DNA from 2 places in the Peribacillus sp. NPDC097197 genome. Region 1 is predicted to be linked to the other one. Evidence: predicted binding sites of a transcription regulator. Region 1 holds the regulator's gene; the other holds the start of a gene.

Evidence for each region. The regulator NrdR, encoded in region 1, represses ribonucleotide reductase genes. The targets are predictions, from matches to a motif close to AACACNATATATNGTGTT.
Region 2: ACQKL6_RS16210 (vitamin B12-dependent ribonucleotide reductase) is a predicted target of NrdR. The motif match lies at 6,220-6,237, and genes of this name have one in related genera.

Annotation. Positions count from the first base shown of each region.
Region 1 covers NZ_JBNNST010000004.1:268,783-284,225, forward strand. Annotated here, with positions in the region: gene ACQKL6_RS07950 ((Fe-S)-binding protein) at 1-604, shown strand, start outside; gene ACQKL6_RS07955 (LutB/LldF family L-lactate oxidation iron-sulfur protein) at 626-2,056, shown strand; gene ACQKL6_RS07960 (LutC/YkgG family protein) at 2,053-2,754, shown strand; gene ACQKL6_RS07965 (M42 family metallopeptidase) at 2,809-3,894, opposite strand; gene ACQKL6_RS07970 (dUTP diphosphatase) at 3,958-4,446, opposite strand; gene ACQKL6_RS07975 (sigma-w pathway protein ysdB) at 4,553-4,933, shown strand; gene ACQKL6_RS07980 (TVP38/TMEM64 family protein) at 4,971-5,543, opposite strand; gene ACQKL6_RS07985 (DUF1294 domain-containing protein) at 5,607-5,879, opposite strand; gene rplT (50S ribosomal protein L20) at 5,947-6,306, opposite strand; gene rpmI (50S ribosomal protein L35) at 6,342-6,542, opposite strand; gene infC (translation initiation factor IF-3) at 6,577-7,077, opposite strand; ribosomal protein L20 leader region at 7,176-7,312, opposite strand; gene ACQKL6_RS08005 (hypothetical protein) at 7,597-7,773, opposite strand; gene thrS (threonine--tRNA ligase) at 7,855-9,786, opposite strand; gene ytxC (sporulation protein YtxC) at 10,226-11,062, opposite strand; gene dnaI (primosomal protein DnaI) at 11,186-12,124, opposite strand; gene ACQKL6_RS08025 (replication initiation and membrane attachment family protein) at 12,111-13,529, opposite strand; gene nrdR (transcriptional regulator NrdR) at 13,588-14,049, opposite strand; gene speD (adenosylmethionine decarboxylase) at 14,289-14,669, opposite strand; gene ACQKL6_RS08040 (glyceraldehyde-3-phosphate dehydrogenase) at 14,986-15,443, opposite strand, start outside.
Region 2 covers NZ_JBNNST010000013.1:34,832-50,274, forward strand. Annotated here, with positions in the region: glycine riboswitch at 215-309, shown strand; glycine riboswitch at 313-397, shown strand; gene gcvT (glycine cleavage system aminomethyltransferase GcvT) at 496-1,602, shown strand; gene gcvPA (aminomethyl-transferring glycine dehydrogenase subunit GcvPA) at 1,621-2,964, shown strand; gene gcvPB (aminomethyl-transferring glycine dehydrogenase subunit GcvPB) at 2,961-4,418, shown strand; gene ACQKL6_RS16200 (rhodanese-like domain-containing protein) at 4,579-4,962, opposite strand; gene ACQKL6_RS16205 (lipoate--protein ligase family protein) at 5,160-5,996, shown strand; gene ACQKL6_RS16210 (vitamin B12-dependent ribonucleotide reductase) at 6,384-8,954, shown strand; gene ACQKL6_RS16215 (PadR family transcriptional regulator) at 9,156-9,695, opposite strand; gene ACQKL6_RS16220 (sialate O-acetylesterase) at 9,692-10,534, opposite strand; gene ACQKL6_RS16225 (MFS transporter) at 10,867-12,111, shown strand; gene ACQKL6_RS16230 (hypothetical protein) at 12,141-12,323, opposite strand; gene splB (spore photoproduct lyase) at 12,459-13,484, shown strand; gene ACQKL6_RS16240 (patatin-like phospholipase family protein) at 13,564-14,445, shown strand; gene ACQKL6_RS16245 (SA1362 family protein) at 14,465-14,839, opposite strand; gene ACQKL6_RS16250 (DUF1385 domain-containing protein) at 14,970-15,443, opposite strand, start outside.

The sequences.
Region 1 (15,443 bases):
ACAGATTTGCTGTGGACAACCGGCTTATAATAGCGGCTATACAAAGGATTCAAAAGAAGCAATGAAAAAGATGATCCATACATTTGAGGATGCACAATATATTGTCACCCCTTCTGGTTCCTGTGCAGCTATGTTCAAAGAGTACCCGGTTCTTTTTAAAGGAGATCCGGTTTGGGAAAAGAAAGCTGTTGCATTGGCAGAAAAAACATATGAACTGACTCAATTCATCGTGGATGTACTAAAGGTGACGGATGTCGGTGCTAAGCTTGAAGGTAAAGCGACCTATCATACATCCTGCCATATGACTCGATTGCTCAAAGTGAAAGAAGCTCCTGCCATTTTATTGAGCCATGTTAAGGGACTGGAAATGACACCGCTTCCGGACGCCCAAAACTGTTGTGGCTTTGGGGGGACCTTTTCAGTCAAGATGGGAGACATTTCCGGACAAATGGTAGAGGAAAAGGCTTGTAATGTGGAAGATACCGGAGCCGACTTTCTTATCGGCGGAGACGCTGGTTGCTTAATGAATATCGGGGGCCGTATCCAACGTAAAGGGCAACCCATCAAGGTTTTACATATTGCGGAAGTATTAAATAGCATTTAAAGAAACCGAGGAGGCAAAACGATGTCTATGAAAACGAGTTCTGCCAAGTTTAAAGACCGGGTGGACGAAGGAATACAGAATGACTTTATGCGATTGGCCGTTTCGAGTGCCCAAGAACGTTTACATGGACGCCGCCTAACGGCCGTTGATGAATTGGGAAACTGGGAGGAATGGCGCTCCCTTGGGGAAGAAATCCGCCAACATGTACTAAGTAACCTTGATTTTTATTTACATCAGCTTGCCGAAAATGTATCCAAAAGGGGCGGTCATGTCTTTTTTGCGGAAACGGCGGAAGAAGCTAGTGGGTATGTTAAGGACGTCATCGAAAAAAAGAACGCAAAAAAAGTCGTGAAGTCGAAATCCATGGTCACGGAAGAAATTAACCTGAACGCAACACTAGAATCAGCGGGAGTCGATGTCATCGAAACGGACCTAGGCGAATATATCCTGCAGCTTGATAACAATGATCCGCCTTCACATATCGTGGCACCAGCGCTTCATAAGAACAAAGAACAAATTAGAGACGTTTTCAAAGAAAAGCTCGCCTATACGAAAACTGAAAAGCCTGAAGAGCTGACGGACCATGTCCGGGGAATCCTGCGGAAAGAGTTCCTGAGTGCCGATATTGGAATTACTGGCTGTAACTTTGCGGTTGCTGAAACGGGCTCCATCGGTTTGGTAACGAACGAAGGCAACGCAGATTTAGTGACGGCCCTTCCAAAAACCCAGATTACGGTGATGGGGATGGAACGTCTCGTACCGACGTTCGATGAATTTGAAATCCTTGTCAGTTTATTGACGAGGAGTGCGGTCGGCCAGAGATTGACCAGTTACATTACCGCCCTTACCGGACCAAGAGATGAAGGGGATATTGATGGCCCCGAAGAATTTCACCTTGTCATCGTGGATAATGGACGTTCCAAGATTTTAGGGACTGAATTCCAATCGGTACTCCAATGCATTCGCTGTGCCGCATGTATTAATGTTTGTCCGGTCTATCGTCAGGTTGGCGGTCATTCCTACGGTTCGATTTATCCAGGCCCAATCGGGGCGGTACTTTCCCCTCTTCTTGGTGGATATGAAGATTATAAGGAATTGCCTTATGCATCGACGCTTTGTGCAGCCTGTACAGATGCCTGTCCAGTAAAGATCCCGCTTCATGATCTATTGAGGAAACATCGTGAAGTCATTGTCGAAAAAGAAAAAATGGCTCCTTTTTCTGAAAAAATGGCGATGAAGGCATTCGGAATTGGCGCTGCCTCCCCGATGCTTTATAAATTCGGATCCAAAATGGCTCCTTCCGCCATGTCTCCTTTCAAGACTGGGGATATTATTTCAAAAGGACCAGGACCACTTAAGTCTTGGACGGAAAGCCGTGAATTTCCTGCCCCTAATAAGGAAAGCTTCCGAGATTGGTTCAAGAACCGTGACAAAGGAGGGCAATCATCATGACCGGAACCATTCAAAACGAGGATACATTTTTAGCGAAGATAGCCAAGAACTTGGGGAGGTCCCCCATTACGGAAGGCATATCCCGCCCCGTATGGAAACATGCCCCACAGATGGAAGTCTTGAAACATGCAACACAAGAAGAGCTCGTCGAGGAATTACGAGAACAGTGCACCCGGATTCATACTCAGGTCCATCTTACGGATTCAAGTCAGACTGCACATGTTTTGCAACAGGTCATGGAAGAACTTGGACATGGGCCTGTCATCATCCCGAAAGACCAAAGATTCACAGACTATCAATTAATGGATGTATTGAATGATACAGGCGTCCATGTTTGGGATCATCAAATCGGGAGAAAGAATATTGAAATGGCGGAACGTGCCAACATCGGCATAACGTTCAGTGAAATCACGCTGGCCGAATCTGCTACAGTCGTTCTGTATAGTGATAAGGACCATGGCCGCTCGATTAGCTTCTTGCCCGCTTGCCATGTTTCCATCATTCCAAAGAGCAGCATCGTTCCGAGGATGACCCAGGCCGCTATGGCACTCCGGTCCAAGGTTCAGCAAGGTGAGCTTGTTCCATCCTGTATTAACTTCATTACAGGGCCAAGCAATTCCGCTGACATCGAAATGGATTTGGTCGTAGGCGTTCATGGCCCAATCAAAGCAGTCTATATCATCGTTGAGGATAAATAAAGAAAAAATGGAGAGCTCCTTTTAGTAGGAAGCTCTCCATTTTCATCTCATTGATTATTCATAGATAATCCGGTCCACCGTTTCCCGGTCGAGGCGTTTGATCACTTCAACTATGAGTTTGACGGCATTCTCATAATCGTCACGGTGTAACATCGCAGCATGGGAATGAATATAGCGCGTCGCAATCGTAATGGCTAATGCGGGTACACCATTTGCGGTTAGGTGAATGGAACCGGCATCCGTTCCACCGCCTGGAATCGATTCATATTGATAAGGAATGTTCATTTCATCAGCTGTATTCGTAACGAAATCCCGTAATCCTTTATGGGCCACCATCGATGCATCATAAATGACAATTTGCGGGCCATTCCCCATTTTACTCATCGCTTCTTTATCACTTACACCAGGTGTATCCCCTGCAATCCCTACATCAACGGCAAAACCGATATCCGGCTGGATCTTGAATGTCGATGTTTTAGATCCACGCAGGCCCACTTCTTCTTGGACTGCTCCAATTCCATACACTACATTCGGATGTTCACTATCTTTCAATTGTTTCAGAACATCGATCGCGATGGCGCAACCAATTCGGTTGTCCCAAGCTTTGGCAAGAAGCATCTTATCATTATTCATGACCGTGAATTCGAAATAAGGCACCACCATGTCTCCTGGCTTGATTCCCCACCCCTGTGCTTCTTCCTTACTGGTCGCTCCGATATCAATGAACATATCCTTTATCTCAACCGGCTTCTTCCTCGCTTCCGCCGTTAAGATATGCGGCGGTTTTGACCCGATGATGCCTGTCACATCGCCTTTGCTCGTCACGATCGTCACACGCTGTGCAAGCATGACCTGTGACCACCATCCCCCTACCGGCTGGAAACGTAAAAATCCTTTATCGTCGATTCGTGTAATCATGAAACCGACCTCATCCAAATGGCCCGTCACGACAATCTTCGGCCCATTTTCCTCACCTGTTTTCTTAGCAATCAAACTACCCAATCCATCCGTGGAAATTTCATCCGCATATGGAGTTATGTATTCAGTCATGACCTTTCTTACTTCACTTTCATTCCCGGCAATCCCTTTTGCATCCGTTAAGTCTTTCAACATCTTAAGCGTTCCATCTAATTGAACCATTCCCGTTCCTCCTCATTCATACACTTCAACTTTCATTATACAAAATATGGGTATAACCCACAATTAATAGCCATTCTTCTGCCGTTCATAATTCACTTCATTCTTACTGACATACGCGGCCTCTACATCCACCGCAGAAAAGCCAAGCATCTCCCCTAAGCGTAAGTACTCGGTAAATACCGCTTGAAAGGCAGGCTCCTCCTGCTGTACACGAAACTCATTGATGGATCCATAAATCTTTATAAATTGCGCAGTTACATCCTCCCCTTTCAGATGGGAAGCTGATTCCACTTTGGGCATAAACCCTTTTTCAATGCCAAGTGACAGAATAAAATGTATGCCATCGACATATTCAGCTAAAACCGTATCCTTATCCGAAGGGCCTTTAAGACTCCAAAACTTAAAACATCTTGTTTCGTTCGCCAGCTCGCCAAGCTCTACTAATAGAGCCAGAATCTTTCTCTCAACAAGATCCTCATTATGTAATGCATGTTTCTTCTCAATATGTTTATCCAAGGCAGCCTGCATGTCCATCAATTTTTCGATATTCATTTCATCACTACTTTCATCAGTCATGCTTAAATTATATCAAATAAATGAAACTTATTAAAAACCTATACGTAAAAGAAAGGAATCACTCTGTTTAGGAGGAAACATGATGGTATTAATACTACGGATCTTGCTTTTGGCTCTTATCATCTTTTTCATATACACGACAATCAAATATTTATTTAATCCGAAACGAAAATTGGAACTTGCACACGAACAGAAAAAGTTCTTTTTGCTCGATGATACATCGAATATCCGCAAGAATTTTTTATTGACCTACAACGGGGTGATGTTTGAAGGGGAAAAATATTTAGGTACGACCGAACGTTCCTTTGAGGTGATCTCCATTTTCATCTGGCCGAAGAAAACTTCCGCTTTGAAAGGCTTAAAGCGTGATGATTTCTTAAAGATTGAAAGAGCCATAAAAAAACAATATCCAGATGCCATGATTGACTGGAAAAGTCCGGTTAAGGAGTTTTTGACCGACTAAAATGGCAATGACCTTGAGTGACTTCCACTCAAGGCTTTTATTTTTCATGCGATTGAAAAAATTCTTTCCATGGCACGACCGTCTGCTTTTCCCTCAATAAGTACAGCAATAAGGTAAGCGATAATAAAATGATGATGATGAGTGTCGGGCTGAAATCCGCAATATAATGACCGAAAACCGTATAGACGAAGGCAACGGGGATATTTGTCATGAAGGATAAATAAAAGTAGTTCTTTAATCCTTTATTCGATTCCAAAAGACAGAGGGATAATAAATAGTAATGGATGAACGGAATGAGCCGCAATACCGCAATTTGACGGCTGTTAAGTTTCCGATTTCCGAATAGCTTATTTTTAAGACGAAACAGTTTTTCCTGCATTTTAGGAAACTTTTCAATGACGAAATAAAAAATCATATTAGCAAGGGTCAGACCGATGATGGAGTAGATGGTTCCAAAAGCTGCCCCAAATAAAATGCCCCCTGAAATGCAAACGACTATCACAGGTATGAATAAAAACTGTCGTAACAAATGGAAAGTGATGAAAATTAATGGTGCAAACACACTGCCGGATTGAACGTAACCCATTAAAAGTGTCAGTTTTTCATCCATGTTCTCCCTCCAGCTAATTCTTGCTGCTTCTACAAGCATATACGCAATTTCAGTAACATATGACTAACGAATGATGTTGGTGAGTAATAGCACAATCTGGATAACCATTAAACCAGGTAGCCCCCATTTAAAAGTGAAATGCTTCGTTTTATGGCGGAAATGACGCATCCCCATGAATGCTCCCGTTCCCCCGCCAATGATGGCCCAGGTCCAGAGTGTCTTTTCACTGATCCGGTATTCCCTCTTCCGTGCCTTCTTTTTATCGATGCCCATCAACACAAACCCGATGATGTTGACCATGATGAAATAGGCAAGAACGAACCATATCGCTTCCATCTTCTTTCCCTCCTTGCATATAAAAAGCCGCCCTCTTAAAAAAGAGAGCGGCTTATATCAGTCAGACTTATTTGTCTAATTGTTGTTTAGCAGCAGTTGCTAATTGAGCAAAAGCTTGTTCGTCAGCTACAGCAAGATCAGCAAGCATCTTACGGTTCACTTCGATACCAGCTAGCTTTAAGCCATGCATTAAACGGCTATAAGATAGTCCGTTGATGCGAGCAGCTGCGTTGATACGAGTGATCCAAAGTTTGCGGAAATCACGTTTTTTCTGACGACGGTCACGGAAAGCATAGTTTCCTGACTTCATTACTTGTTGGTTAGCTACTTTGAAAAGAATATGTTTCGAGCCATAGTAACCTTTAGCTAATTTTATAACCTTTTTACGACGTTTGCGAGTAACAGTACCGCCTTTTACACGTGGCATGTTATTTCCCTCCTATTTAACTCGATAAATCGAACTTATTTAATGTTATCTAACATATGACGAATACGTTTGAAGTCACCTTTGCTTACAAGGCTAGCTTTGCGAAGCTTACGCTTTTGCTTAGTAGATTTGTTAGCAAATAAATGGCTTGTGTAAGCGTTAGAACGCTTAAGTTTACCGGATCCAGTTTTTTTGAAACGTTTAGCTGAACCGCGGTGAGTTTTCATTTTAGGCATAAGGTATTCCTCCTCATTACAAAATACTTAATAATTACTTTTCGGCTTTTGGTGCTAAAATAATGAACATGCTGCGTCCATCCATTTTTGGATGTTGCTCGATTGTAGCCACTTCTTTACATGCATCTGCAAAACGAACCAATACGCGTTGACCGATTTCCTTATGCGTGATAGCACGACCTTTGAATCGGATAGAAGCTTTTACTTTATCGCCTTTTTCAAGGAATTTGATTCCGTTGCGAAGTTTCGTATTGAAATCATGTTCTTCAATCGTCGGGCTCAAGCGAACCTCTTTCAGACTGATGACCTTTTGATTCTTACGAGCTTCCTTGTCTTTCTTTTGCTGCTCGAAGCGGTGTTTTCCGTAGTCCATAATCCGGGCTACCGGAGGCTTTGCATTTGCAGCAACTAAAACTAGATCAAGATTTACACGAGCGGCTATTTCCATTGCCTCGAATTTCGTTTTAATTCCAAGTTGTTCTCCGTTTTGGTCAATAAGACGAACTTCACGGGCTCGGATGCCCTCGTTTACCATCGCGTCTTTACTAATAGTTAGCCACCTCCAAAGATATTGGCGAATACGAACGTTTGAATCAATTAGGTCACGCTCACAACTCGCTTACAGGATATAATAAAATAAAAAAAGTGTGGATGCATGCAGCACCCACACTGATAGACTAATTTAGAAAGATCCAAATAATCAAATCATGACCTGTTAACTGCATTGCTTGCGTCAACCAGGTGAGAAGCGGGTGCCTCTTCTTTCCTCAAACCGTATTCAATTCACTTTAGAAATATATCATAAACACTGATGACTTGTCAAATACTTAATTCGTTTTAATTCGTTCGTTTTTCACAACAGAATTAATCTTATCAAACATTAGGAGATTTGACAATACATTTTCCTAAAGTATTTTGAATAAATAACATTCACCATCATACGACCACGTCAAAATGGGAGTGCTTCACTACATCCTCGAATTCATAAACCCATCTTTTGATTCACCGATGCTCAGGCCTACCATAGCCTGTCACTCCATTTCCTGCATGATCATCACCTGTTAGGATTTTCTTTTGCCTTTTTCTTTTTCTCAATCGAATCCCACGAAAATAGAGCGATCCAAAACAGCAGGACTGGGAAAATGGCATATTGTCGGTAATCATCCAACATCAATAAAACGATGACTAACAAAAAAGCCGGTGCAAATAAATAGGAAAATTTCTTTTTCATGATGTCACTCCTTATTCTTCGTTGTCTTTATCATGCCTTAATTAAAAGGGAGACACAACAATATGTGCCTCCCTTTTTTTGTTAACGACTCACTTCTGCTTTAATGGCTGAAACGAAGTCTTCGAAAGATACCGTTTCGGATTTTTGTTCGCCGTATTTACGGACGTTTACACTGCCTTCGTTTACTTCATTATCACCAACGACAAGCATGTAAGGGATTTTTTGCATTTGTGCTTCACGGATTTTGTACCCGATTTTCTCATCACGAGTGTCCAAATTAACACGGATGCCTGCTGCCTTCAGTTTATCTTGGATTTCTTTTGCATATTCAAGATGCACTTCAGGTGAGACTGGAATCACTTGTGCTTGGATTGGGGATAACCAAGTTGGGAAAGCCCCTTTGTATTCTTCGATCAAGTAAGCGACAAAGCGTTCCATGGTAGAAACTACGCCACGGTGGATAACGACCGGACGGTGATGTTTACCATCTTCACCGACATAGTTTAAGTCAAAACGTTCAGGAAGCAAGAAATCAAGCTGAACAGTCGATAATGTTTCGTCTTTTCCTAAAGCCGTCCGCACTTGGACGTCCAGTTTCGGACCGTAAAATGCCGCTTCGTCTTCCGCTTCGAAGTAATCAAGGCCAAGCTCGTCCATCGCGCCTTTTAACATGCTTTGCGCTTTTTCCCACATTGCATCATCGTCGAAGTATTTCTCAGTATTGTTTGGATCGCGGTAAGATAAACGGAATGAATAATCCTTGATATCGAAATCCTTATAGACTTCTAAAATCAGGTTCACGACACGTTTTAATTCATCTTTGATTTGATCCGGACGGACGAAAATATGAGCATCATTCAATGTCATTCCACGTACGCGCTGCAATCCTGACAATGCGCCTGACATTTCATAGCGGTGCATCATGCCAAGTTCAGCAATCCTGATCGGAAGTTCCCGGTAGCTATGGATGCTGTTTTTATACACCATCATATGATGTGGGCAGTTCATCGGACGAAGAACAAGCTGTTCATTATCCATGTCCATCGCTGGGAACATTCCGTCTTGATAGTGGTCCCAGTGTCCAGATGTTTTGTAAAGGTCGACACTACCCATAACAGGTGTGTATACGTGGTCATATCCCAGGCGTTCTTCCTTGTCCACAATATAACGCTCAATCGTACGGCGGATTGTTGCACCTTTTGGCAGCCACATAGGCAGCCCTTGGCCGACTTTTTGTGAAGTCATGAACAGATCCAATTCTTTACCGATTTTACGGTGATCACGCTCTTTTGCTTCCTCTAAGAAACGTAGGTGGTCAGCCAGGTCTTCTTTTTTGAAGAAAGCCGTACCATAAATACGTTGCAACATTTTGTTCTTGCTATCGCCTCTCCAATAGGCCCCTGCAATGCTTAACAGCTTGAATTCTTTGATTTTTCCAGTGGAAGGTACATGAATTCCCCGGCAAAGGTCAAAAAACTCACCTTGTTCATAAATCGTTACTTGCTGTTCAGCTGGAATCGCATCGATCAATTCCAATTTATATTCGTCGCCAATCTCTTTAAAACGGGAAATGGCTTCATCACGGGTTACTTCAATACGTGAGATTTCCAGGTTTTCATTGACGATCTTCTTCATTTCTTTTTCAATCGCTGAAAGGTCATCAGGAGTCAATGATTCCTCAAGATCGATATCGTAATAAAAACCGCCCTCGATGACTGGGCCGACACCGAATTTAGCGTTTTTATAGAGACGTTTGATGGCTTGTGCCATTAAATGGGCGGTACTGTGGCGAAGAACTTCAAGTGCTTCCGCAGCATCTTGTGTAACGATTTCAATGGTACCGTCTTCTTCGATTGGACGTTTCAAATCATATAGTTCACCATTGAATTTACCTGCAATGGATTTTTTTCTTAGTCCTGGGCTGATGGATGCTGCGATGTCTTCAGTTGTTGTGCCTTTAGCAAACTCCTTCACCGCTCCATCAGGAAAAGATATTTTCAGTTGTTCTGACATTGTAGCTTCACTCCTTCTTTTAGTTACCATCCGTTTCAAGTTTCAGGGGGATACCAAGCAATTGCGCGGATTAAAACACAAAAAAGCCCGCCCCTGTATAAAAACAGGGACGAGCTTAGTAATTAAATTAACCCGCGGTTCCACCCTCGTTCCACTCTGCTTTTCACGGCAAAGTGACACTTGTAACTAGATAACGGCAGCTTCCCGTCAGCTCATAGTCGCAAAAAAATTGCTTTCCGAACCGAAGTTTAAAGGTGGTAAGTGTTCTATGCTAATAGGAAGCTTACAGCCTGCTGGCTTCCCTCTCTGTAAATTGGCGACTAGAATACCCGTGTCCTCATCATAACTTTTTGTTTTTAATAGTATGTAGGAAATTATAATTCGTTATGCATTGAAAATCAAGGTTAAAATTAGGTTTTACCCAAAATCCCCAAGATAATCATTCAGTGGCCTGCTTAAAGGCTGAAAGCGGCAGGACGGTCGCCCTTTCCTCGAAGATTCGTGTCATCGTTTGAATCAGGCCTTCCTCCTTATTATCCGTATAAATATATAAGCTAGCCGGTGCGATGGATAAGAGTGGTGCCCAAAGGACCGTATCAAGAAAGAATGAAATATCGGCCAGCAACTTCCTGTCAATCATGCTTGTCAGTTTTCGGCGATCCATCCTGCCGAGCTCATGATCATAGAATTGAAACCCGTCATGATTGACAAGGTGAAGCCTTGGTACCTTCGATTCCTGTTCATGCAGGCAATCCCTGAGCATCGCAATGAAATTTTGGTAATCCTGCTCGAGCTTATATTCATCGATGGCCCGAACTGCATACTTTTCCAACGCATGCTGAAAAGACCTTAACCGAAAGGTAGTGAACGAATCGAATGAAAAAGACACCTTTCCCGCCAATATACTCTGAAGGCCTTCTTCGATCAATTGCTTTTCCCTACTGAATAAACTGCCTCCACATTCGGTGTTTTCCGCTTCAATGATGGAAGAAGCTATCTCGATGATGGCATCGATTTCTTCTTGTTCTCGATAGAAAAATTTGCCGATGATGATTTGTTTAAGAACAGGAAGCGTTTTTTCTTCAAGTAAAAAGGAATGAAATGTTTCACTGAGCAGTGTCAGCCATTTATCGGTTTTTAGTTTGGACATATCGATAACGAGACCTTGTTGTGGGGAAAATTCAATATATGGTTGAACTTCTGTCCCCAAAGGATGGACAGAAACGAAATTCAGCAGTTTTAAAGCTTCCGAATCATTTTGGAACGTAATTTGCACTACGACATCCCCCCTTCCCCCTTGCTTTACTTTTTTCATGTATATGGGAATAGGGGCTTATTTAGAAGTAAGATGGTGTGAAAGGGCAAAAAAAAGCAGCCTCTTTGTAGAGACCACCTTCCTTTACCTTCTGCGATTGATACCATCAAGCTTTACAGGTTCCGCTAAATATTGAATCCTCTCCAATACCCTTGCCGCTTTCACTTCTTCTTTCTCACCGCGTTGGGAATAAGTCAAGTGATTCTCCAGACCCTTCATATCAAAATTGGAAGTGAAAAACGTCGGTAAATTTTCAAGCATTCTAAATTGCAGGATGGGCCCTATGACTTCATCCCGTCCCCAGCTTGTCATCGATTCTGCCCCAATATCATCAAGCATCAGGACAGGCGCCGTTTTGACCATCTCTATTTTCTCGTTGACGGTATTATCACCGATTGAACCTTTCAGTTCCCGTAAATAATCAGGAACATAGACGATCATCGAAGAGATTTGCCTTTGCGCAAGTTCATTGGCGATCGCACCCAATAAATACGTCTTACCAACGCCAAACTTTCCGTATATATACAATCCCTTTTGACGTTTGCCAGGCTCATATTCCATGATGAACGATATCGCTTTTCCTAGGACGCCTAACCGTTTATTTTCATCGTCCGTTTGTGAAAAGTCTTCAATCGTTGCCTTCAATATATCCTTGGGAACGTATAGACTGCGAATGAGCCTCTCCCGTTTCCGCTTCTCATCCTCTGCCAATTTCCTCGGACAGATTTCATAATTCAAATTAAGGGCCTTCCCTTGAACAACGAGCTTTGGATAATACCCATGCATCATATTGATGCACCCATCCAGGCTTGGACATCTATCACACTTGTTGCTCTGAGAAATGAATTCGTAAAGCTTACCTAAATTCTTATCGATCATTTCCTCTGTGACCGTTGAGCTATTGGCATTCAGAAAAAGACGTACCTGTTCATTTTCAAAGATTTCCTGCTTCAACTGTTCATACCGTTTCTGGAAATCACCCGTATTGGCCAGTTTATTAAGCGATCTATTAATCTTTTCCATCGTTTATTTCACCTCCAGCTTTCCACTGCTTCCACTTCTCTTGAAGCTCACGTTTTTGTTCACTCAGTTCAGGCTGTTCCGCTTTCTGTTCAGGCTGTTTCTCCTCGTCCTGTTCAAGCCAGTCCGGAACCACTTCTTCTCTGATCGATTTTTTCCGGCCGCCTTTGGCAACGTTCTTGCTTCCTTGTGCCCACTCTTGGTATTTCCGGTGTTCATTTTTAGCCAGTTCCATCGCTTCTATGACTGTGGAAACTTTCAATCGTGCCCAATGACCTGCCAGTTTTTCCACATATCCCTTTGTGAATTTCATGTCTGTCTTAAGCATAACGTATTCGATTAAAACATTCACGACTCCAGGATTCAGCTTCTGATTGATCATTACACCTTCCACCACTTTTAAATCACCACTGGTCGGTTCCGCTCCTCCGGATAATTGCATGAGCCGATCACGCGGGGAAGTAGTCTCCAAATGGCGAATAAGCTCTTGCTCCTGTGTTTTCGGTTCATCCTTTTGCGTCCGTTCCCGTATAGGCTGTACACGATTGATCAAGGAAGGCATGTCGGCCTGGCGTTCAATTTGGTACCAGTCCCTTGCCGCTTTCCGAAGCAGCTCTTCATCGATCTCATCGTCCAGCGTTACGGCATCCATTACTAGTTTTTGCATTTCAAGCGGATTGATGCCATATAAAAAAGCTAGTTTGGCGATGGTATTTCTAATTTTAGGCGTAAAGGCCTTCTTGGGTACAATCGAGCTCTTCATCCCAGCGAACAAAAGATCAAAATCAAACAGGCCATCGAACCCCGAAGGCTCGACACCGTCAGATTGATCGATAAATTGCTGTTTAGGCAATGGGTTCCATTCGTTTTTGGCTTCATCCGTAACATAGAGGGAATCTAGATGATCTGATGAAAAAACCTCTGCAAAGGATTTCGTCACATATTCAAACTGGTCCGTTGCAATCGTGTCCACACAAAAGAATCTCTTCAGCCGGTTGAATTGGACTTTTCCTATTTTTTTATATAAATAGATATTCAGCATGCCATCCGTGAAAAACTGCTGCGGGGATAGGGGCGGATTCAATTCATAGATGAATTCCTTCGTATCCCCTTTCGATTTCTTGTACACATTCAGCAATCCGATTCCTTCAAGTAAAAGACGTGCTTCATATATATCGCCTAATTTCAGGCCCATGGTATTCATCAATTGATAATGGGAGGAAGCCTCCGACCAAAGCCGGTTCTCCTCCAATTCGCTCCATAACGTCATGTATAGGCTAATACAGATCGGTCCAATAAGAGGTTGGTACAGCCGTGTCAGTATTTTCCGATCATAATCATGAAGTAGCCCCGCAGAGGACACCATGTACGAATCCGCGGGGAGCAGTTCCTGCCAATGCATTGACATCTTCATTCAAACCTTTCAAAAGATATAGTGAAAAAAGAGCCAAAGTAAATCTTCAGCTCTACTTTCTTTCTTTATTTATTAAATCTTTCAGTTCATCGATAAATACATTAATATCTTTAAATTGTCGGTATACGGAGGCAAATCTCACATAGGCCACTTCATCAACTTCAGCCAGTTGGTCCATCACCATTTCACCGACACTGTCACTTTTCACTTCCGAAATACCCTGATTGCGCAATTCCTTTTCTACATAACTCGTGATTTGTTCTAGTTCCTTCAATGGAACCGGACGCTTTTCACAAGCCCTGATTAGTCCACGCAGGATTTTATCACGGCTAAACTCTTCCCGAGTCCCGCCCTTTTTCACGACGATCAACGGCGTCTCCTCGACCTTTTCAAAAGTAGTGAATCGAAACCCGCATGCCTCGCATTCCCGGCGTCGTCGAATCGATTTACTTTCATCGACAGGCCTGGAATCGAGCACTCTCGTTCCGTTATATTGACATGATGGACATTTCATCATTACCAGCTCCGTATTTTAAGTGATACTCCTAATCAAACTTCCCTAAGGAATACTATTTTATCTTAATCTTATATAAAAGGGACAACCAGTACAAGTAAAAAGTGAAACTTCAAGTAAAGGATGTGTGTACTTACTATGTAAATGCCTGTTAATGGAGCTTTTCCATGAGGGAAGAATGGCCATTTCATGGCATTAAAAAAGAGATGCATATATAGCATCTCTTGTTAATCCGTTTATTATAAAGCACCCATTTTAGTTTTTTTCATTTGCACGGGACCAAGTCCACGTGGAAGTTCAATATTCTCGCGCGTTTGTGCATTCAAAGCCTCCGCGATATAATCGGCTGCAATATTAGGATCTAAGTTGCCGCATGTATAAACATCAATGCTGGCATATCCATGTTCCGGAAAGCTATGAATGGTCAGATGTGATTCAGAGATAATGACGACCCCGCTCACTCCTTGTGGAGCAAACTTATGGAATGCCACCTCGCGAACCTCAGCACCCGATTTCAGTGCAGCATCGACGAAGATTCTCTCAATTAAATCAATATTGTTCAGTTTTTCAAAGTCACAACCCCAAAGTTCAGAAATGACATGTCTTCCCATCGTTTCCATCGTGTAAGCTGTTTCCATATTCTGTTCCCCCTTACATAATTAAAAATTCTGAATCCTTAACAACTACCACGGGGGAAAGTTAGTCCAAAGAGGTCCTAACCCTTTAAGTAGCCATTACGCAAACTCCCTTTTTAGGAAGTTCACGATTCATAGTATATAATGTATGGATTTCTTTTGCAACTGCATTTTGCATTTTTGGAAATTTAATCATTAATTGTTAATCTGACAGGACCAAGGAATTAATACCCAAGGTTCCGTAACTTTCCTAAACGTATCCATAAAAATAGCCCGTTAAACATATAACGGGCCATTACTCTTATTTAACTGACATTTGAACTTCAGAAGCCTTCGTCAACTCCGAAGCCACCAATTTTACAAGATCGACTACTCGATTGGAGTAACCCCACTCGTTATCGTACCAAGCCAGAATTTTCACTTTTCTATCACCAATCATCATCGTCGACAGACCATCGATGATGGCTGAATGCGGATTGGTCTTAAAATCACTTGAAACAAGCGGTTCTGTTGTATATTCCATAATTCCTTTAAGCTCATTTTCTGAGGCATCTATGAAAGCCTGATTCACTTCATCAATCGTAACATCACGGTTTAAATCCACAACAAGGTCGACTAAAGAGACGTTCGGAGTCGGTACACGTATGGCCATACCATGAAGTTTGCCCTTCAATTGAGGCAACACCAATGAAAGAGCTTTAGCCGCCCCTGTAGTCGTAGGGATGATGCTTTCTGCAGCCGCACGGGCACGCCTTAAAT
Region 2 (15,443 bases), on a different contig from region 1:
TATCTTAGGGTAGGATGTAAATATATTTAGAAAATTGCAATAGTAATGAAGTTAGAAGGAAAATATTCTTCTTGGATAATAATTTTAGTTATTATAGTATTAGCATTTGGATAGTGCTTTATCCAAAGATCAACAATGAGCAGATTGGTACCCATTTCACGCAAATGGATGACCATCAGGTGGGGAATTTTCAGTCTTTTCCATCAATATGCGGGTGAGGATAAGGGGAGAGACTACCATCTACATATGTAGCGCCGAAGGAGCAAACTTAGCAGTGAATCTCTCAGGCAAATGAACTCTTATCGGACGCGACTCTGGAGAGCGCCAATTATTTAATGACGGCCACCAAAGGGGAAAACCTATAATAATAGGTAAACTTTCAGGTTTCAGGACAGAGAAAAAGCCATTTTGGCTTTCTCTGTCCTTTTTTGTGTCTTTTTTTTAAGGAATATCAGGTGAAAGAGAACAAGCAAAAAAATTGAAGGAGGTCATTTTTTGAGCGATTTAAAAAGAACGCCATTATTCGAGGTTTACAGTGAGCACGGTGGAAAAACAATCGATTTTGGTGGGTGGGAACTGCCCGTGCAGTTTACCGGCATAAAAGATGAACACGAAGCTGTGCGTACAAGAGGTGGCTTATTTGATGTGTCGCATATGGGAGAGATTGAGGTAAAAGGTTTCGGGAGCCTTTCTTTTTTACAAAAGATGTTGACGAATGACGTAGCCAAGCTGAAACAGGGCGGAGCGCTATACACAGCCATGTGTTATGAAAATGGGGGGACCGTGGACGATCTTATCGTTTACCAAAAAGCGGAAGAGGATTATCTGCTTGTGGTCAATGCAGCCAACATCGAGAAAGACTTCAATTGGCTTCAGGCGAATGGTATGGAAGGTGTCAGCATCAATAATGTTTCAAACGATTATGCGCAACTTGCTCTGCAGGGTCCTCGAGCGGAGAAAGTATTGCAGAAGATTACCGAGCAAACCGATTTAAGCACAATTGGCTTTTTTAAATTTAAAGAAGATGTCCACATTCATAATATATCCACGATGGTTTCACGTACAGGGTATACGGGGGAAGATGGTTTCGAGATATATTGCCGAAGTGAGGATGGTCCAGCCCTCTGGAGAAAAATTTTGGAAGCTGGTAAAGATGATGGGATACAACCGATTGGGCTGGGAGCCCGTGATACCCTTCGATTCGAAGCGAAACTACCGCTTTATGGTCAAGAGCTTTCGCCGGACATCACCCCAATCGAAGCGGGGATTGGTTTTGCGGTTAAACCGGATAAGGCGTCAGACTTTTTTGGAAAAGCCGTGCTTGCCGAACAAAAGGAAAAAGGGGCACCACGTAAGCTTGTTGGAATCGAAATGATTGACCGGGGCATACCTCGGCATGGCTATAAAGTATATAACGGGGAGAAACTCATTGGCGAAGTGACGACAGGGACTCAGTCACCAACATTGAATAAAAATGTAGGATTGGTCCTTATCGATAAGAATCACTCAAGTCTATCCACGGAAGTAGAAGTGGAAATCCGTTCTAAGAGACTGAAAGCCATTGTTATCCAAACACCTTTTTATAAAAATACACGAAAATAGAAGGGAATGGTCCATAAGATGAAACATCGTTACTTACCGATGACAGAGCAGGATAAAAAAGAAATGTTGGAAGTTATAGGGGTCATATCCGTCGATGATCTCTTCAGCGATATACCAGAAAATGTCCGATTTCAAGGTGAATATGACATAAAACCAGCAAAATCAGAGCCAGCTTTAATGAAGGAACTATCAAAACTGGCTTCCAAAAATGCGGATTTGAAAAACTATGCATCTTTCCTTGGGGCTGGTGTGTATGATCATTATTCACCTGTCATCGTCGATCACGTCCTATCCCGTTCGGAGTTTTATACAGCCTACACTCCCTATCAACCGGAAATTTCTCAAGGAGAGCTTCAGGCCATCTTTGAATATCAAACGATGATATGTGAATTGACGGGTATGGAGGTTGCGAATTCCTCGATGTATGACGGTGGAACAGCCTTAGCTGAAGCGGCCATGCTTGCTGCCGGACAAACGCGCCGGAAAAAGATTTTATTATCATCTACTGTCCATCCTGAATCAAGGGAAGTGGTGAAAACCTACGCAAAGGGTCAACGGGTGGAGGTCATCGAGATTCCTCATAAAGACGGAGTCACAGATATTGCTGCTTTAAAAGACCTGGCTTCGGATGATATTGCAGGCGTCATCGTACAGTACCCCAACTTCTTTGGACGCATCGAGCCGTTGAAGGAAATGGAAGCAATCATACATAACGTGAAATCGATGTTTATCGTATCGAGTAATCCGCTTGCACTTGGTGCATTGACTCCGCCGGGAAAACTCGGTGCCGATATCGTGACGGGTGATGCTCAGCCATTCGGCATTCCAGCCGCATTCGGCGGACCTCATTGCGGATATTTCGCGGTCACGAAAAAACTGCTACGGAAAGTGCCGGGCCGTTTAGTCGGTCAGACAGTGGATGAGGATGGAAAACGGGGCTTCGTACTGACGCTCCAAGCACGTGAGCAACATATACGCCGTGACAAAGCTACATCCAATATTTGTTCCAATCAGGCATTGAACGCATTGGCAGCCGCTGTAGCCATGACTGCTCTAGGGAAAAAAGGCGTCAGAGAAATGGCCGTCCAGAATATTCAAAAAGCCCATTACGCAAAAAAGACGCTCCAAGCACAAGGAATTGAAGTGGTCTTTGAAGGACCTTCGTTTAATGAATTTGTCATTAAGTTGCCTCTTCCCTACAAAGATATCAATAAGAGGCTCTTTGAAAAAGAAATGATTGGTGGTTTTGACCTGGGCTCCGTTTATCCCGAGTTGAAAAATCATATGCTAGTGGCTGTAACGGAACTAAGAACAAAAGAAGAAATCGATGCATTTGCGCAGGAACTGGGGGATCAACTATGAATAATCAAGATCAATCACTCATTTTTGAAATCAGTACAGCCGGTCGAATCGGGTATAGCCTTCCTGAAATGGATGTAGCGGATATTCCACTAGAAGAAATCCTGCCTGTGGAATATATACGTACGGAGGAAGCCGAGCTTCCGGAAGTTTCCGAGCTTGATATCATGCGTCATTATACGGCTTTATCCAAACGGAACCATGGAGTGGACTCTGGGTTTTATCCACTCGGCTCCTGTACGATGAAATATAATCCGAAAATTAATGAAAATGTCGCCAGGTACAATGGTTTTGCCCATATCCATCCATACCAGGACCCAGAAACCGTCCAAGGTGCTCTAGAGTTGTTATTTGATCTTCAGGAACATTTGACGGAAATTACAGGAATGGATCAAGTGACCTTGCAGCCTGCTGCCGGGGCGCATGGTGAATGGACTGGGCTCATGATGATCAGGGCTTTCCATGAAGCGAATGGAGATGTAAACCGTACGAAAGTCATCGTCCCCGATTCGGCCCATGGAACGAACCCGGCTTCGGCAACAGTTGCCGGACTAGAGACGATTACGGTAAAATCCAATGAATTCGGGCTCGTGGACCTTGAAGACTTGAAGCGAGTGGTAGGACCAGATACAGCAGCATTAATGCTTACGAATCCAAATACATTAGGCTTATTCGAAGAGGATATCCTGGAGATGGCACAGCTTGTCCATGACGCCGGTGGAAAGCTTTATTATGACGGGGCTAACCTGAATGCTGTTCTTTCCAAAGTGCGTCCAGGAGATATGGGTTTTGACGTTGTTCATTTAAATCTCCATAAAACATTCACTGGACCCCATGGCGGAGGAGGACCTGGTTCAGGTCCGGTTGGGGTGAAGTCGGATTTAATTCCCTATTTGCCTAAACCGATCGTGACAAAAGAGGGCGATCAGTTTGTCCTTGATTATGACCGTCCACAATCCATTGGAAGGGTCAAGCCCTATTATGGGAACTTCGGCATCAATGTAAGGGCTTATACGTACATAAGGTCAATGGGACCGGATGGACTTAAGGCCGTTACGGAGAATGCCGTCATCAATGCAAATTATATGATGCGACGTTTGGAACCATTTTTCGATTTGCCATATAATCGCCATTGTAAGCATGAATTTGTATTGAGTGGTCGGAGGCAAAAGCAGTTGGGAGTCCGTACATTAGATATTGCGAAAAGACTACTTGATTTTGGGTATCATCCACCAACCATATATTTTCCGTTAAATGTAGAAGAAGGAATGATGATCGAACCGACGGAAACGGAGTCAAAAGAAACACTGGACGCTTTCATAGATGCAATGATACAAATAGCCAAGGAAGCCGAAGAAACCCCTGAAATCGTTCAGGAGGCTCCCCATACCACGGTTATTAAACGCCTGGATGAAACATTGGCCGCTAGAAAACCAATTCTTCGTTATCAAGCATGATGCTGAAAAAACCCCTGCCAGATGGCGGGGGTTTTTTATTTGGTAAAATTCATATGTATCTCGGGAAATAACATGCTTGGCCTGTTAAGCATGAGTTCCCTATTGAACAGTATGATATGTTTCAAAACCGGATAAGATGTAAGGTTTAGGCAATTGGGCCTTATTTCTTCGCCTTGATCTTCCCTGTCCACATTTTGAAACCGCCTTTTAAGTGAAAAAGTTCCCTGTAGCCTTTTTTATATAGCATGGCTGCCGCTCTTCCGCTAATGATTTCACTTTGAGCATACAAGTATACAGGCTTGTCCTGCCTAATTTCCACTAAGCGGGTCTTCATTTGTGTCATAGGGATATTTCTTGCCCCTAAGATATGTCCATTATCAAAATCATTAGGTTCCCGTACGTCAATTAATTGAACTTTTCTGTAATTAGCGATAAATTCTTCCTGTGTTAAGGTTTTAACGATTTTACGTTGACGGAACCAATTAAATAGTGAATATGCAACGATGGCTACTATGATGATAATCAGTGTATATAAGATATCCAACCATAAAAACTCCCTTCTACCTAAACGAATACAGACAATGTCTATTATATAATTGGTTTCTCCAATAATCAAAAAAAATTTTATAAATATTTGGTGGAATAGCTTACTTTCTTTTTTACGTTGCTAAACTCTGGTAAACTACTACTTGTGAGTTTTTTTAGAGGGTTTAATAAGCCTACGTGAAAAGAGGGGTAATCGTGACGAAAGAAAAATGGGGATTCATTGATTCAGGCGATTGTTCACCTGCTTATAATATGGCAATGGACGAAGCACTCTTGAATTGGCAGAGTAATGGGGAAATCCCTCCCATGATCCGGTTTTACGGGTGGAACCCGGCTACATTATCCATCGGGTATTTTCAAAGGGCTGAGACCGAAATCGATTTGGCGGAAGTTGAAAGGCAAGGCTTAGGTTTTGTCCGTAGGCCTACAGGCGGTCGGGCTGTTTTGCATGAACATGAACTCACCTATAGCGTCATTGTCCCAGAGTCTTATCCGGGAATGCCGAATACAGTGACCGAAGCATATCGGGTGATTTCTGAAGGGATATTGAAGGGGTTCAGAAACCTCGGACTGGATGCCTATTTCTCTGTGCCTGAAACTGAACAGGATAAAGAGATGCTGAAATCTCCAAAGTCCTCAGTTTGCTTTGATGCGCCAAGCTGGTATGAACTGGTTGTTGAGGGAAGGAAAGTTGCGGGCAGCGCACAAACGAGACAAAAAGGTGTTATCCTTCAGCATGGAGCCATCCTGCTTGAACTTGATGAGGAGAAGCTATTTAGTGTATTCAAGTTCTCCGATGATAAAGTAAAAGAGAAGATGAAAAACAATCTGAGAAACAAAGCAGTGGCCATCAATGACATTGCTGGTAGAAAAATAACTATTTCCGAGGCGAAGGTAGCCTTTGAAAACGGTTTTTCTGAGGGTCTGTCGATTGATTTGAAACCATATGTGCTGAGTGAAAAGCAATTACAGGAAGTGAAGGACATCGCCAAAAATAAATATGAAAGTGATGACTGGAATTTTTTGAGGTAGAAAAAGAGGGGAAGCGAGAGTCGGGAATAAATAAGTTTTTTCAGATTTGTGTGAACAAGCATGTATTCCTTGTAACGTCAGTGCTTTGAAAGAGGCGGGCAAAATGCAATGTTCAAATTCATTGAAATCTGTCTAATTTTTATTATAAATCGACATTTTCCTCCCTTTTACTAACTCAATTAATTGATTCACCGTTTGACAAAATTAAAAGACAATCAACCACAACACAATATATAGTGGTTAAAATAAATACTTAAACACTACATGTTGAATTTTGTGTTTCGCTATGATAAATTTAGTGTAACTTGTTAAGCGAAACGGACATGTAGGTTACATATTGATTTTTGCAACAAGAACGGATCTGAAACATGTAAAGGAGAGGGAATTATGTCGGTTGTAATTAAAGAAGCTTTAAAGGTTGATCTAGAAAGGTTGAATGAAGATATATCTTTATTTCCCCAAGTTCATCCTGTAACGGCTGATATGAAAATGATGCATAAGGGCGTGTCCCGTCTAGTTATGCTTGACCGCTATTCTTTTAAGGATACTGAAAAAATCACACTCTCTGCTGGCGATTTTGTAGTATTGACAATTAAAGAAGATCCGAAATTTCCTGCACGTGGTCTTGGCCATATCGTTGAAATAGATTGGGAATCGAAAAAGGCAAAGGTTTTAGTGGATGAAGAGTTCCGCGGAGTGCTGGATAATCCGGAAGAAGTGGAAACAGGAATCATTAATCGGCCGCTTGATATCATCGAAAAGCCGCTTGAAATATATTACGAGCAAATTGCCAAGCGTAATGCAACTGGTTTGGCTTCAGTGGAAACGACTGAAGAAAAAAGAACGGAATGGTTCAATAAATTTTATGAAGAATTAAAGGACCTTAATTTCGTGCCGGCCGGCCGGGTATTATATGGCGCTGGTTCTAACACGGATGTAACGTACTTTAATTGTTATGTCATGCCGTTTGTACCAGATTCACGCGAAGGGATTTCCGAGCATAGAAAGCAAGTCATGGAGATCATGAGCCGTGGTGGTGGAGTCGGTACGAATGGCTCTACTCTCCGTCCAAGAAACACCCTTGCGAAAGGGGTCAATGGCAAGTCTTCAGGTTCTGTTTCATGGCTTGATGATATAGCGAAATTGACTCATTTGGTTGAACAGGGTGGAAGTAGACGCGGTGCCCAAATGATCATGCTTACTGATTGGCATCCAGATATTGCGGAGTTCATTATTTCAAAAATGCAAAACCCAAGGATTCTTCGTTACCTAATGGAGAACACAAAAGATGAAACCATAAAGAAATATGCATCGGATAAATTGAAGTTCACACCGCATACCGAACAAGAAACGGCGATGTACCAAGGAATCATTAATTATAAAGAGATTCCGGGTCTAGGTGGATTCAGTGAAAAAATCATTAGGGATGCTGAAGAAAAAGTTCGCGTAGGCGGAACGTATAGCGTCCACAATCCGGACTTTTTGACTGGTGCCAATATCTCAATCTGCTTAACCAAAGAGTTCATGGAAGCCGTCGAAAAAGATACGGAGTATGAGTTGCGCTTCCCTGATGTCGAAAGCTACGACGCGGAAGAAATGGCGATTTATAATGATGAGTGGCACAATGTAGGAGACGTACGCGAGTGGGAAAAAATGGGCCATAAAGTCCGGGTTTACCGTAAGATCCGTGCTAAGGAGCTTTGGAACCTGATTAACATTTGTGCGACGTACTCAGCAGAACCGGGAATATTCTTTATTGATAATGCCAATGAGATGACGAATGCAAAAGCTTATGGACAGCAAGTCGTTGCTACGAATCCATGTGGTGAACAGCCATTGGCTCCATTTTCAGTGTGTAACCTGGCAGCGGTCAATTTAGCTGAGATGGCGGATAAAGATAATAAGACCGTTAACTTCGAAAAACTTAAGAAAACAGTTGAAGTGGGCGTGCGGATGCAAGATAACGTCATTGATGCAACCCCTTATTTCCTAGAGGAAAACAAAAAACAAGCACTCGGCGAGAGACGGGTTGGATTAGGTGTCATGGGACTGCATGATTTGCTAATTTATTGTGAAACCGAGTATGGATCAGAAGAAGGAAAAATCCTGGTGGACAAAGTGTTTGAAACGATTGCTACGTCTGCTTACAGGGCTTCGGTTGAACTTGCAAAAGAAAAAGGCAGCTTCCCGTTCCTGAAGGGAACGTCGGATGAAGAAACGAATGAGCTTAGAACGCGCTTCACGAATACTGGATTCATGAAGAAGATGCCTGAGGATATTCGTACAAGCATTGCCGAGCACGGTATCCGGAACTCCCATTTATTGACCGTGGCTCCTACGGGCAGCACAGGTACGATGGTCGGCGTTTCGACAGGTCTTGAACCATACTTCTCGTTCACATATTTCCGTAGCGGACGTTTAGGGAAATTCATTGAAGTCAAAGCGGACATCGTTCAGGAATACTTGGATCGTCATCCTGAAGCCGATCCTGATAACCTTCCTGAATGGTTTATTTCGGCGATGGAATTGGCTCCTGAAGCCCATGCGGATGTTCAATGCATCATTCAACGTTGGATTGATAGCTCAATCAGTAAAACGGTTAACGCCCCAAAAGGGTATACCGTCGAGCAGGTCCAAAAAGTGTACGAGCGCTTATATAAAGGCGGCGCAAAAGGTGGAACGGTTTATGTAGATGGAAGCCGTGACAGCCAGGTTCTTACATTAAAAGCTGAAGAAAACCAAATGGAACAGCAGCTTGAAATGGATGGCTTAACAGATGTGGAAGAAAAGAAAAAAGTCGTTCTGGTTGATACCATCAATGAACTGCGTTCGACTAATGTAACGATAGGTTCGGAAGTGGGTAACACGTGTCCAGTTTGCCGTAAGGGTGAAGTCCAGGAAATGGGCGGATGCAATACTTGTACGAATTGTGGTGCCCAATTGAAGTGCGGGCTTTAAACCAGTAATGAAAAGATGTATCGTTCAAAAAAAACAGCCCTTTGGATTAAGATAGTCCAAAGGGCTGTTTTTTAATGTCTAGAGGATTTCAGTGTGATTTCAAGTAGAGGAATGTTCTATTATTGAAAACCTTTTTATGGATTCCTTAAATAAATATCCCCTATCAATTTTACTAAGTAATATTGATAGGGGATATTATATTTATGCATTGGGTTCTTCTATTTCTTCTTTCAATTCTTTAAACCATTTTAAGTTCACTTGATGATGAGAACGAGAATTTTCGTTCATGCGGCGAAAATAATCGATTTTACCAGGAAATTCTTTTGTGATGGCTAGATAATCATCGAGGAGAGCAATTCGAGCTTCAGTCTGGTCAATTTGTGCTTGAATTAATTTTAATAATTTATATTTATCGAAATCATCTGCAAAGAGTAACGCCACATAGCATTGTAAGTTGACATATTCGGATTTAGTTCCAAACTTCACCATTAATTTTTCGAATTCTTCCATTCCTGAATTTGTGATAGTAAAACGGTGGATTTCGCGCCCATTGCTTGAAATTGTTTGATGAACTTGTTCAATCAAGCCTTTTTCATCAAGTTGTTGTAAGTTGTAATAAAATGAACCCTTCGTAAAGTTAACGATATACTTATAATGTCGTTTTTCCATTAAAGTTAGTAGTTCGTAGCCATGCGCTCCAGGATTTTGGATCAGCAGGCCAAGTATAAGCAAGGGGATTATGATTGCATCACCTTCATCATTTTTGCTTCAAATTCAGCGTATGTGATTTTGCTTAAAGCCATATTCATACTATGAATATAAATTTGTTCGGTTTTTGAATAGTCAGTATTGGTTTTTAATGATTGTTCTTCATTCGAAAGAGGTGTTAGGACATCGCACTTTTTCGAAAATGCCTCGTAGTAGCGATAACCAAATTTTCGTTGCGAAACAGCGTCCAAATGAATACCGTCCGGATTGGCTGTTAAGCCTTCTGCCGTTACAAAGTAACAGTTTTGCTGAGTATGAGCAAATCGGAGTAACTGTTCATTAACTTGTTGAGACTCTGTTGCGTATTTTCCAAAACCTATTTTCCCTAAAAAGTCACCAAGTCCACCAATGATTAAAGGGACATCTTCAAGTCCTAATTCTTTTCTTAAAGTATCAATAATCAGGACCAATTTCTCATAATATGTTTCATGAAGACCATGGTTGCTATCACTTTCGCCTTGGTGCCAAAGAATACCGCAGATTTCACTAGACTCAAGCGCAAATCGAGCTTCAGATAAAGCATGTTTAAAAAGGGTACCTTCTGGATGCCAATCATTTAAAGAACTGCCGCCTTCCGCACAAGGAATTAAGCCAATTTCATCATCAGGATTGACTTTCGACCATTCCTCTGCAAAAGATGCTGCGAGACTTACACCAGCAACAGGACGATCGTAATTAATCGGTTCGGTCATCATTTGCCATTGACCATTGCGTAGCATTTTTATTTTTTCATTATAGATAGGATCTACTTCATGCAAGAATCCACGTCCTGCCATATTTGACTGACCTAACATTAAAAAAGATTTTGTCATTTAATTTTCACGCCTTTGGATAACTGATATAGCCTAATTAGACTTTCATCATTATATAGTCTAATTAGACTATCGTCAACTTGTTTGTCTACAAGGAACTTTTACTAACGAAAAATATAGAATCCCATCATGCTGATTACTTTATATGTCATACTTAAACTTATTAAAAAGCTACAAAAAGTCGTCGAGGTAAGCTAAGGAGCTTTCCTCGACGACTTTTTGAGTTATTCCCTATTAGCATGTCCCAACCCTTTTTTTTGGAAAATGTCTTTATGAAGTATTTTCAGTTTTATGGTTAGACTATTCATTATCAACATTAATGAGGTGTTTGAATGGAAAACCAGAAAGGTAATAGTAAGGTTAGCGTGTGGTGTATTGTAAGCATGGCTTCGATTCCTCTCGTTATGACCCTGGGGAATTCAATGCTTATACCCGTACTACCGGTTTTTGAAGAGAAAGTGAATATCACTTCATTTCAATCGAGTATGATAATCACCAGTTATTCGGTCGCGTCCATCTTTCTTATCCCCGTGGCGGGTTACTTATCTGATCGCATAGGAAGAAAAAAAGTCATACTACCGAGTCTAATATTAGCTTTAATTGGAGGATTGATTGCAGGGTTCGCATCCTGGAAAATGGACAGTCCATATACCTGGATAATCATTGGGCGGATCCTTCAAGGGATTGGAGCATCTGGGGCGTCACCTATTATTCTTCCGTTAGTGGGGGACCTTTATAAGGATGACGATGAAAAGACCAGCTCGACGCTTGGCATCATCGAAACGTCAAATACGTTCGGCAAAGTTTTAAGTCCGATTTTAGGATCTTTGTTTGCAGCTGTCCTTTGGTTCCTTCCGTTCTTTTCCATTTCCTTTTTTAGCCTGATCTCAATCATTTTCGTATTCTTTTGCATCAAGGTTCCAAAAAATGAAGATGAGCCCCTTAAGTTCAAGGAATTCTTAAAAAAAACGAAGGCTACCTTTAAGAAAGAAGGAAAATGGCTGTTCGTAGTCTTCATATTGGGTGTTTTCGTCATGCTCATTCTTTTTGCGGTGCTATTTTTCTTATCGGATAATCTGGAGAAATTGCATCATCTAAAAGGAGTGAAAAAAGGCTTTATATTGGCTATCCCTTTATTATTCCTGTGTATCTCCTCTTATATAGCGGGGAGGAAAATCAAAGGAAGCATTCCTTTGATGAGAAAGATCATTTTGGTCAGTTTAATACTGATGTCGGCAAGCGTGGCATTTGTCGGATATACAAAGGCCAAACTCGTGATCATGCTCATTCTAGTGAGTATATTGGGGATTGCCATTGGGGCCCTCCTTCCAACATTGGATGCGCTCATCACTGAAAATATCGAAAAGGAACAACGAGGAACCATCTCGTCTTTTTATAGCGCGGCCAGGTTTATCGGTGTCGCGGCAGGACCACCGCTCATGTCTGTGTTAATGAAAAATCATTTAAACATGAGTTATATTATTTCCGCCGTGATTGGTCTCATCTTGCTATTCCTCGTCTTTAAAATCATTAATAAAAAAACATTGAAACCGGACGACAAGAAAGCCGAATCCTAAAGGAATCGGCTTTCTCTTTGTTGTATCTGTCAGTTGTTTTCCATTTGTTGGCCGATTTCTTTTTCGGCCAGCTCAAGATTTGCACTTCTTAAAATGGAGTACTTGTCGACAGAGTCTCCAGGGATACGCTGTGAAGTTGGATTTTCATTAACTGTGACAGTCATTTCTTTATTTTCGGTTACTTTTCGGAATGTATTTTGCTTCTTTGACATATTGCATCTCCTTTCCATTATTTACAGAATAAAAACCATCATGAGGATTTTAGAAGTGGCAAAAGCTATCCTTATATATAGGTTGTCTAGTTTAACTAAAACTATGACCGGATCGGTCAATGAATGGAGATGGATATGAAACCCTTTATCCCACAGCTTGTTTATATCGAACCACGGGCCCTTGAATACCCCTTAGGTAGAGAACTGAAAAAGAAGTTTGAGGACATGGGTATCGAAATCCGTGAAACGACCTCTCATAATCAAATTCGGGACTTACCCGGAGATAATGATCTTCAAAAGTATCGTGTAGCTAAATCCACACTGGTTGTAGGTATCAGAAAGACATTGAAATTCGATACCTCTAAACCTTCGGCCGAGTATGCCATTCCTTTGGCCACAGGCTGTATGGGGCACTGTCATTATTGCTATTTACAGACAACGCTTGGTACCAAACCATATATAAGGACCTATGTTAATCTGGATGAGATTTTTGAGGCTGCAGAAAACTACATGAACGAAAGAAAACCAGAAATTACCCGTTTCGAGGCCGCTTGTACATCTGACATCGTCGGCATTGACCATTTGACACATTCATTAAAACGGGCTATCGAATACTTTGGCAAAAGTGAATATGGTGTGCTTCGGTTTGTAACCAAATTTCATCATGTCGATCATCTCTTGGATGCAAAGCATAATGGTAAGACAAGATTCAGGTTCAGCATCAATTCAAGGTATGTGATCAAGAATTTTGAACCTGGTACCTCAAGCTTTGACGAGAGGATAGAGGCAGCACGAAAAGTGGCGGGTGCGGGCTACCCATTAGGATTCATCGTCGCTCCCATTTATAGGCATGAAGATTGGCAGGGAGGGTATTATGAACTCTTCCAACGATTGAGCGAGGGCTTAAAAGGAGTCGACATACCGGATTTAACGTTTGAATTAATACAACATCGCTTTACGGGGCCTGCTAAAAGAGTGATTCAAAAAAATTATCCCAAAACAAAGTTGGAACTGGATGAAACCAAACGGAAATATAAATGGGGCCGTTATGGAATCGGTAAATACGTTTATCAAAATGAAGAAGCAAAAGAGTTGGAAACGACAATAAGAGAGTATATAGAGGAATTTTTTCCGAAAGCTGTAGTTCAGTACTTTACTTAAAGAGAAAAGTTTCGCCAAAACAGTCATAATAAGCCCTGCTCCTGCTTAAAAATGAATAGACCGGGTGGGGAGGGCAGCTATGATCATTGACGGCGTATTTTCCGGAGGCGGGATAAAAGGCTATGGATTATTGGGTGGATTCCAAGAGTTGGAGGAACGTGGATTTACATTTCATAGAACTGCAGGAACAAGTGCGGGTTCTATTATAGCTGCCTTCATAGCAGCTGGGTATACAGGGGAAGAAATGGAGAAACTCTTTATTGATATAAACCTATCTGGTTTATTGGATAGGAGACACGGTCTTATACCGATTCCTTTTGCAAAATGGCTTTTAGTTTATTGGAAATTGGGATTATACAAGGGGGAGGCATTAGAAAAATGGGTAGCTCAAAAACTGGCTATCAGAAATGTGGTTACCTTCAAAGATCTTCCCCCTCAATCTCTTCGCATAATCGCTTCGGATATCACAAATGGGAAGTTGGTCGTCCTACCTGATGATTTGAAGAACTATGGGATTGACCCTCATACTTTTTCAGTGGCTAAAGCAGTAAGGATGAGCTGCAGCATTCCCTATTTTTTTGAACCAGTCAAGCTGAATGTAGGAAAAAGTACGGCCCTATTCGTTGATGGGGGAGTATTGAGCAACTTCCCCATGTGGTTATTCAATTCTGAACATGTACGAAAGGAACGACCCGTCATCGGTTTGCGATTGAGTGCGGATGAAATATGGAAGCCACATGAGGTAGGAAACGCCGTGGAGTTATTCTCGGCCCTGTTCAAAACGATGAAGGATGCTCACGATTCACGTTATATATCCAAAAAACATGTTAACAACATCGTTTTTATTCCGATGAAGGGGATTTCCGCGATGGATTTCAATATGAATGATGAGATGAAGGGGGAATTAATAGAACGTGGACGAATTTACACAAGGGAGTTTTTAAAACGATGGACCTATTAAAAAGAAAAAAATCGGGCTCCTAAAATGAGGCCCGATTTTTCTTTTTATTTTTTTTTCCTTCAATGACCGTCAAGTGACTCTCCGTTTTCTTACGTGCTAAACCTTTCTTGGACGTTTTCGCTGCCGAAAAGCTAGCCACATTATCCTTTTTCGAAGTTTTGCTCTTTAGCCGCTTTTTCGACTGACGTGCAGCCTTACGAAATGCCTGTTGCTCTTTTTTCACTGGCTTACTCTTTGTTAATCCGGTGTAGATCATATAAATAATCCCAGCGACCGCGGCAATAATCAGAATATTCTTTAGGAGTCCGATTGGGTCAGTAACCATTCTGCTTATCAGTCCGAAGACTCCGAGGGCGATGATTCCGTATATCAAAATAGATATGAAACGTTTCAACAAAGACACCTCCTTAAGAGCATCATAAGCATTTTTAGCTTATTTTAAACATTATCCATTCAAAATATTCCCAAAAAATAAAGAGGGAGTAATACTTATCATATTATTCCGAAAGTCAGTTATAAGTGTTTTACACAATAACATCCGAGTCTAAACCTTCCTCCGTACTTTTTTCCATCTTTAAGAGCTCATTGAAGGAAGCGAGTGCAACCTCGACCTGATCGTCTGAAGGGGATTTTGTGGTTAACAATTGAAGCCAAAGACCAGGATATCCAAGGTAACGAAGAACAGGAATATCTCTCACTTTATTCGTCAACTGCAATACCTCAAAAGCTATGCCTAGGACGACAGGGATAAGTAAAACGCGATCCACGACACGGAGCCAAAGAGGATCGGTCGGGACGAGAAGGTACACAAACATGCCGACAATGACAGTAAATAGAATAAAGCTACTGCCGCAACGGTAATGAAGCCTTGAACTTGCCTGGACATTGGCCACATTCAATTCTTTGCCACTTTCAAAGCAATTAATCACTTTATGCTCTGCCCCATGATATTGGAACACGCGCTTGATTAATGGGGTCATGGATACTACGTAAATATA